Regions from separate parts of the Duganella sp. FT27W genome, predicted to be linked through region 1. Evidence: predicted binding sites of a transcription regulator. Region 1 holds the regulator's gene; the other holds the start of a gene.
The links. Region 1 encodes LexA, which represses DNA repair genes until DNA is damaged. Its sites were predicted from a motif close to ACTGTATNNNNATACAGT; they were not measured.

Region 1 (4,419 bases):
TGTAGTCCACTTGCTCAACGCCAGCGGCGGTGAAGCGGCAGAACTTCTTGCGCTTGAACAGTGGGTTTTGTTGCTTACGCTTTTCTTTAAGCTTGAGCTTGTTTTTGTCGAACTTTTTACCGAATGCCATGTGAGGCTCCTGTATTTAAATTGAGCTGTCCGTGACAGCACTAAAATCAATGATGTGAAACACCAGGCTTTTGCTATTGCGCGTCTTCTTGTTCAGGAAACCGGTGAACTGGTACACCCCGCCCAGCGGCGCCGCGTTGAACTTGCCTGAAATCTCGCCTGCGGCAACCGCAGAAATTTCAAACTCGCTCAACCGGGCGATTCCCGCCTCCATTTGCTGCGACCGATGCTGGAGTACAGCATTGATGATCGGCATGCCTGCCGGGGTGTAACGCAAGGCGTCACGTTCGGCAATGAGGGCAGTGAACTGGAGCTGGTTCAGCTCGGTTCCTTGAAACAATTAGGCTGCGGCAGGAGCTGGAGCAGCTGCTGGGGCTTCGGTGCGATGCGATTTGGCAGCATCTTCACGTTGTACCGACTTCATCATTGGCGAAGGAGCGGTTTCCGCTTTCTTCAGCTTGACGGTCAGGTGACGCAGCACGGCATCATTGAATTTGAATGCGGTTTCCAGCTCGACCAGGGTCTCGTTGTCGCATTCGATGTTCAGGCAGATGTAGTGTGCTTTGGCCAGTTTCTGGATCGAGTAAGCCATCTGACGACGGCCCCAATCTTCAACACGGTGCACGGAGCCACCGCGGGTCGTTACAGTGGTTTTGTAACGTTCGATCATCGCGGGCACTTGCTCGCTCTGGTCCGGGTGGACGATAAATACGATTTCGTAGTGACGCATGAAAACTCCCTTAAGGACTTGTGAATATAGCCCACCCTGGCGTCAAGACAGGTGTGGGAAGAGGTAAGCCCGCGACTATAGCAGCTTTTTCAGCGGAACGCCAGCATGGTGTTGCCGGTGCTACAGTGCGATTTTCTTGTCCTGGGAACACGATCATGAAGCATCTGATTGCACTTGCAGCGCTGCCCGCCCTGCTGTTCTCTCCGCCCGGTCTGGCTGCTGCACCGCACGAAGCGGCGCCCATCAAGACCCGCGCCTACAGCACCCCTGCCCTGCTGTTCGCGCTGCGCACCGACACCCAGACCCTGGCGCGCCTCACGCCCGTGCTCGACCCCAGCTTCGATTTCGTGCCCGGCCCGCGCGAAGATGCGCGCCAGGGCAATGGCTACCGCCACCTGGGCGACTTGGCCCTGACCGTCCGCACCGGCGATGGCGCGCAGCGCTCCTACACCTCGTTCGAGGCGCGCCGGCCGATCCGCATACTGCCCGCAGGCCGGGCGCTGGCCGCTGCCGACATCAGCGCCAGCATGGGCGCCGAGATGGGCGCCAGCGCACCGCTGGCGGTGGAACGGCGCTGGCTCAACGAACGCGGCACGCTGGTGCTGCGCTTTACGCTGATCAACCGGGGCCGGCAACCGGTGCAGGTGGTGTCCGCCAGCATGCCGATTGTGTTCGAGCAGCATGGTTTCGGCGCCACTGCCGAGGAACGGCAGGCCAGCAGCAGCACCGTCAAGCCGCGCCCGGGCGCGCTGGGCTCGGTGGAAGTGGCGCGCGCGAACGGCCAGGCACCGGCGCTGCGGCTGCAACCGGACGGCCGCACCCGGCTCGATAGCTGGCAAGACATGCCAAGCGGGCAACTGCAGGGCGAACAGTACGCCAGCTGGGTCACCAGCGGGTTTACCCTCAAACCGGGCGCCAAACGTGACATCGGCGTGCGATTCGTGATCCAGCCGCAAGGGGCAACGCGCTGATTTCTCATAGGGGAGCGCGACAAACTCCCCTGTGCAACAACTTTTTTCACATTATTTCGCTCAAAGCAAGAAATTCCCTTGCATTGGCGGTCATACTGTACAAAAATACAGACTGTCTATATACACAGCCCATTTTTTACTGACCACGCCCATGATCAAGCTCACCGCACGCCAGGAACAAATTCTCAATCTGATCAAGGACGCCATCGAAAACACCGGCTTCCCGCCCACGCGCGCCGAGATTGCCAACGAACTGGGCTTCAAGTCGGCCAACGCCGCCGAGGAACATTTGCAGGCGCTGGCGCGCAAGGGCGCGATCGAAATCGCTGCCGGCACCTCGCGCGGCATCCGCCTGCTCGGTGTGCATGCCGAACCCTCGACGTCCAAAATGCCTGCCGCGCTGATGATGTCGCTGCCGCTGATCGGCCGCGTGGCTGCCGGTTCGCCGATTCTGGCGCAGGAAAACCTGGAAGCGAGCTACAACGTCGATCCGGCCATGTTCTCGGCCAAGCCCGACTACCTGCTCAAGGTGCGCGGCGAATCGATGCGCGACGCCGGCATCATGGATGGCGATTTGCTGGCCGTGAAAAAAATCGACAGCGCCAAGAATGGCCAGATCGTGGTGGCGCGTATCGGCAACGAGGTAACGGTCAAGCGCTATCGCAAGACGGGGTCGCTGGTGGAACTGCTGCCGGAAAACCCGGAGTTCAAGATCATCAAGGTCGATCCCGAGGCGGACGAGTTTGCACTGGAAGGCCTGGCAGTAGGCCTGATGCGCACCTGGCACTAAAAAATATGGACCGCCGCGGCGGTCCATTGTTTTAACAACCTTCCAGCGCGCAGCTGAAGTCTTCCAGCAGGTCGTCCTCATCCTCGATGCCGACCGACACCCGTATCAGCGACTCCGCAATCCCCATCGATGCACGCCGTTCGGCGCCCATTTCAAAGAAGATCGTGTGCGCCACCGGGATGATCAGGGTGCGCGTGTCACCAAGGTTCGACGCCGGGATCGCCAGCTTGAGGCGATTGAGGAAGTCGAAGCAATCGATGCCATCTTTCAGCTCAAAGCTCAGCAGCGAACCGTGCTTGCGGAACAGCTCGGCGCTGATGCCATGCTGGGGATGCGACGCCAGGCCCGGGTAGTACACCGCCGCCACCCGCTCGTCCGATTCCAGCAATGTGGCCAGCGCCAGCGCGTTGCTGCTGGTGCGTTCCATGCGCAGCGCCAGGGTTTCGGCGCCGACGGCAATGTGGTGCGCCGCCTCGGGCGCCAAGGACGAGCCGAAGTCGCGCAGCGCCTTGGCGCGGATTTGCGCCAGGCCCCATTGCACCGGCTGCGCCTTTTTATAGTTCTCGTAGATGTTGGGGAACCGGGTCCAGTCGTACGCGCCGGTGTCGGTCAGGCTGCCGCCGAGTGCATTGCCGTGGCCGCCGATCGACTTGGTCAGCGCATTGACCACCAGGCCGGCACCGACCGATTTCGGCCGGAACAAATACGGCGTGGTCATGGTGTTATCGACCACGTACAGGATGCCGCGCGCCTGGCACAGTTCACCAATGCGCTTGAGGTCCGCCACCTGCGTGCGCGGGTTGGCGATGGTTTCGACAAACACCACGCGGGTGTTGTCGGTGATCGCCGCCTCGACATTGGCAACATCGGTGGCATCGACAAACGACACGCCCACGCCCTGCGCCATGGTGGTTTGCCACAGGCTGTTGGTGTTACCGAACAAGAACGACGACGACACCACGTGGTCGCCGGTGCGCAGCAGCGCCTGGAACACGGCGCCGATCGCGCCCATGCCGGTAGCGAAGCAGATCGTGCCCACGCCCTGCTCCATCTTGTTCACCTTGTCTTCCAGCGCGGCGATGGTCGGGTTGCCCTGGCGACCGTACCGGAAGCCCGGCTCCTTGCCCTGGAATACCGAGGCCAGCTGGCGCGCATCGGCATAACCGAACGCGACCGACGTATGGATCGGCTTGTGCAGCGAACCGTGCTCGATGCCCTTCTGGCGGTCGTTGTGCAGGATGGTGGTGGTGAAACCGTAGTTTTTCTTGTCTGTCATGGACGATCAGCCCTCGGCGGCGGCCAGGTTCAGGTTCAGCTGCGAACGGCCCGCGTCTTCCGGCTTGGCGGCCTTGGTCGGGTTGTTGCGCTCGTTTTCGAGCTTGTCCAGGTACTCGCGGCTGACGTCGCCGGTGATGTACACGCCGTCGAAGCACGACGCTTCAAAGCTGGTCAGCGCCGGGTTGACGTCGGAAATGGCTTGCTTGAGCGCATCGATGTCCTGGTACACCAGGGCGTCGGCGGTGATCTCGCGGCACACTTCTTCCACCGTGCGGCCGTGGGCGATCAGCTCGTCGCGGGTAGGCATGTCGATGCCGTAAACGTTCGGGTAGATCACCGGTGGCGCGGCTGATGCGAAGATCACTTTCTTGGCACCCGAGTCGCGTGCCATCTGCACGATCTCGCGGCTGGTGGTGCCGCGCACGATGGAGTCATCGACCAGCAGCACAACCTTGTCCTTGAACTCGTCAGGAATCGCGTTCAGCTTCTGGCGCACGGATTTCTTGCGTGCCGCCTGGCCT
Region 2 (4,419 bases), on a different contig from region 1:
CGCCGACCACGGTGGCCGATTTGCGCGGCTTGGCGGTGGAGTTCAGGCCCATTTCGTTCATCGCGTACAGGATGCGGCGCTGTACCGGCTTCTGGCCGTCGCACACGTCGGGCAGGGCGCGGCCCTTGACCACCGAGATGGCGTAATCGAGATAGGCGCGTTCGGCAAACGTGGACAGGGTCAGGGTTTCGCCGCCGTCGGTGGGGCCGCCGGGCGGCAGGGCGCCGTCCGGGTCCGGCAGCGATTCGTCAAAGAGATTTGCTTGAGTCATAGTGGTTCGTATTAGATGTCTGCTTCGGCTTCGTTGCCGTGTTCTTCGATCCAGGCGCGGCGGGCGGCGGCTTCGCCTTTACCCATCAGCATATTGAAACGTGCGGCCGAGGCGCCGTGCTCGTACTCGCCCAGGGCGACTGGCAACAGGCGGCGCGTGTCCGGGTTCATCGTGGTTTCCCACAACTGCTCGGCGTTCATCTCGCCCAGGCCCTTGAAGCGCGAGATCGACCAGGCGCCTTCTTTCAAGCCGTCCTTGCGCAGCTTGTCCTCGATCGCCACCAGTTCGCCGGCGTCGAGCGCATACAGCTTCTGGATCGGCTTCTTGCCGCGCGCCGGCGCATCGACGCGGTACAAAGGCGGGCGGGCGATGCAGATATTGCCGTTGGCGATCAGGCCCGGGAAGTGCTTGAAGAACAGCGTGAGCAGCAGGACCTGGATATGCGAGCCGTCGACGTCCGCATCGGACAGGATGCAGATTTTGCCGTAGCGCAGACCGGACAGGTCCGGGGTATCGGTGGCGTTGTGCGGATCGACGCCGATCGCCACCGAGATATCGTGGATCTCGTTGTTGGCGAACAGGCGGTCACGGTCGGTTTCCCAAGAATTCAGTACCTTGCCGCGCAGCGGCAGGATGGCCTGGAATTCCTTGTCGCGGCCCATCTTGGCCGAACCGCCTGCCGAGTCACCCTCGACCAGGAACAATTCGGTGCGGGTGACATCGGTCGATTCGCAGTCGGTCAGCTTGCCCGGCAAAACCGCCACGCCCGACGACTTTTTCTTTTCCACTTTCTGCAGCGAGCGCAGACGTGACTGCGCCTGCTTGATCACCAGCTCGGCCAGCTTTTTGCCGTAATCGACGTGGTGATTGAGCCACAGTTCAAGCGCCGGCTTGGAGTAGGTCGAAACCAGCCGCACCGCATCGCGCGAATTCAGGCGCTCCTTGATCTGGCCCTGGAATTGCGGGTCCAGCACCTTGGCCGACAACACGAACGACACGCGCGCAAACACGTCTTCGGGCAGCAATTTGACGCCTTTCGGCAGCAGCGAGTGCATCTCGACGAAGTTCTTGACGGCGCCATACAGGCCGTCGCGCAAGCCCGATTCGTGGGTGCCGCCGTTGGGGGTGGGGATCAGGTTCACGTACGATTCACGCACTACCGCGCCTTGTTCGGTCCACGCCACCACCCATGCCGCGCCTTCGCCTTCGGCAAAGCCTTCGGCGTCGGGGCCGGCGAACTGCGCGCCTTCGAACAGCGGAATCAGGGTTTCGCCATCGGTGGCTTGCGCCAGCGCTTCGGTCAGATAGCCGCGCAGGCCGTCGTTGTACTGCCAGGTCTGCGATTCGCCGGTCTTGGCATTGGTGAGCGTGACGGTCACACCGGGCAGCAGCACGGCCTTGGAGCGCAGCAGGCGCTGCAACTCGGTTTGCGAGATGGCCGGCGAGTCGAAGTACTTGGCATCGGGCCAGGCGGTGACGCGGGTGCCGGACTTTTTACCATCGCGCGGCGCGACCACGGACGTCAGCGGCTCGACCACGTCGCCATGTTCGAACACCAGGTGGTGCAGGCCGGTGCCATTGGGTTCCTTGCGCCAGACGGTGATCTCCAGGCGCTTGGACAGCGCGTTGGTGACGGAGACGCCCACGCCGTGCAAACCGCCCGAGAACGCGTACGCGCCGCCCGAACCCTTGTCGAACTTGCCGCCCGCGTGCAGTCGCGTAAACACGATTTCCACCGTCGGCACGCCTTCTTCGGGGTGCAATCCGACCGGAATACCGCGGCCGTCGTCCTCCACCGTGATGCTGCCATCGGCGTTCTGGGTGACGATGATGTTCTTGCAGTGGCCGCCCAGTGCTTCGTCCGAGGCGTTGTCGATGACTTCCTGGATGATGTGCAGCGGGTTCTCGGTGCGGGTGTACATGCCCGGGCGCTGCTTGACTGGTTCCAGGCCCTTGAGGACCCGGATGGATGATTCGCTATAGTCGGAAACTGGTTTTTTAGTGGCCATACGTGATCAAGCTGATAATGTCGATACTGGGTTTATGTGCTGGGCTTATTTACTGGGCTCATGTACTGGGTATATGTACAGCTAATTGCGCGTGTTTGCGTATTCTATCCTCAACCGGGGCAAACAGCGGCAATTTATACACGATGTTTACAAGAGGCCCCCGTCTTTTTAGACCGTTTTTACGGGCTGCCCGATAAGCTGGCTCCATCGCTTAACCCTCATCGGAGCCGCCATGAATCACTTCCCTTGCGTGATGACGCTCAAGGTCGATGCAGCATCGGTCACCCAATTGCGCCGCATGGTCACGCGCATCTGCGGCGATTCGCTCGAATTCATCCGCATCGAAATCTGCGAACACGGCACCCGCATGAAGGTGTGGCTGTGCGTGGGTGCGGCCATGGTCGCGCCGGTGATGGACGCGGTGATGCAGTCGCTGCCCGGCGCGGAGTTCGGGCGATTCACTCAGACATCCCACTACTAATAGAAAGCGCAACATGAACAAATTGATACTGGCCGCCGCATTGAGCGCTGCCCTTGCCGCCGGTACGGTGCAGGCCCAGGAAGCCGCCAAGCCCGATAACGAGGTAAGCTTCAACGCCGCCGTGGTGTCCGACTACCGCTATCGCGGCATCTCGCAAACGCGTCTGCAGCCGGCGGTGCAGGGCGGCGCCGATTACGTCAACAATCCCACCGGCTTGTATATCGGCGCCTGGGCGTCGTCGATCAAGTGGACCAAGGATGCCGGCGGTGACGGCGACGTGGAACTCGACATCTACGCGGGCAAGCGCGGGCAGGTGAGCGATGCCGTTTCCTACGACGTCGGTGTGCTCACCTATGTGTACCCGTCGAACGGCCTGAAAAATGTGGCCGGCTTTGTCAACGCCGACACCACCGAGGTGTATGGCCAGTTGGGCGTCGGCCCCGCGTACGTCAAATACTCGCACGCGGTAACCAACCTGTTCGGCTTCGTGGACAGCAAGAACAGCGGCTATCTCGACGTGGGCGCCAATATCGAGGCAGGCGAAGGTTTTATCATCAACCTGCACGCCGGCCACCAGAAGGTGAAGAACAACGAAGCGGCCGACTACACCGACTGGAAAGTGGGCGCGACCAAAGAATTCGGCATCGTCACCGGTGCGCTGGCCGTGGTGGGGACGAACGCCAGCAAGACGGCGTATGCGTCGCCGGCCAACGGCAAGTTCACCGGCAAGACCGCGCTGGTACTCACGATCAGCAAGACCTTCTGATCAGCGTACTTTCCTTCCTCGGGCCGGTCGGGTAATACCCGCCCGGCCCGCTTTTTTATCTATTGCTTATCTGTTGCTGAATACCTGGCGATACAAATGGCGCACCTCGGGCGCGCACAGCACGTTGGCGGTCTTGTAGGCATCCGCCTCGAAGGCGCTGTGGTGTGAATGATAGGTGTCGTGGTCGAGTACTAAAGTGTCGGCCAGGCGCGCGCCGGGCAGTTGCGCCACGAACACCAGCAGGCACCCGGTCTGGTGCGGCGTGAGCGGTTCGCTGCCGTGGGCCACGGTGACCAGCATCCGCGCGCCGGGGTTGGCCGCGCTGGCGGCGCGCAGGCGGGCCAGCAGCGGTGCGTGGTTCTGGTGTTCGAGGTCGGCGCGGCGCAGCAGCGCGACGATGACAGCGGCGCCGGCTAGCGACGTCCCATCACGCGAGGCATCGATCACCAGGTCGTCGTAGAGCTGGGGATCGTAGGCGCAGGGTTCGGGGCAGACCAGCAGCACGCGGTTGCCGGCGGCTACCCGCAGCAGCGCCAGTTCCTCGGCCAGGTCGGAGACGGCGTGGTTGCCATCGTGTTCGGTGTTACCGGTGAGTGCGACGATCATGCGGTTACCTCCTCGTGGCGATGATACGCCGGTATGGCGTCCAGCGCCGCCAGCGCGGCGGCCAATTGGGTGCGGCAGCTATCGCTGGCTGGCGTCATGGGCAGGCGCAGCTCGTCGCGCAGCAATCCCTGCATCGCCAGCGCTGCTTTCAGGGGCGCGGGATTGGGTTCCGAGAACAGCAGGCGGATCACCGGCAGCAGGTGGTCGAACACGGTCATGGCCTCGGCCAGGTGGCCGGCGTGGACCAGGTCGTAGATTTGCACGAACAGGTCGACGCGGATGTGGG

Region 2: F8197_RS22190 (DNA topoisomerase IV subunit B) is a predicted target of LexA. The motif match lies at 2,345-2,362, and genes of this name have one in related genera.

What each region holds. Positions count from the first base shown of each region.
Region 1 covers NZ_WHIV01000002.1:566,078-570,496, forward strand. The annotation lists gene rpsR (30S ribosomal protein S18) at 1-130, opposite strand, end outside; gene priB (primosomal replication protein N) at 146-451, opposite strand; gene rpsF (30S ribosomal protein S6) at 470-859, opposite strand; gene F8197_RS08720 (DUF5695 domain-containing protein) at 1,015-1,830, shown strand; gene lexA (transcriptional repressor LexA) at 1,982-2,620, shown strand; gene F8197_RS08730 (cystathionine gamma-synthase family protein) at 2,652-3,896, opposite strand; gene purF (amidophosphoribosyltransferase) at 3,903-4,419, opposite strand, start outside.
Region 2 covers NZ_WHIV01000005.1:43,577-47,995, forward strand. The annotation lists gene parC (DNA topoisomerase IV subunit A) at 1-271, opposite strand, end outside; gene F8197_RS22190 (DNA topoisomerase IV subunit B) at 283-2,280, opposite strand; gene F8197_RS22195 (hypothetical protein) at 2,513-2,761, shown strand; gene F8197_RS22200 (TorF family putative porin) at 2,775-3,527, shown strand; gene F8197_RS22205 (hypothetical protein) at 3,594-4,133, opposite strand; gene dapA (4-hydroxy-tetrahydrodipicolinate synthase) at 4,130-4,419, opposite strand, start outside.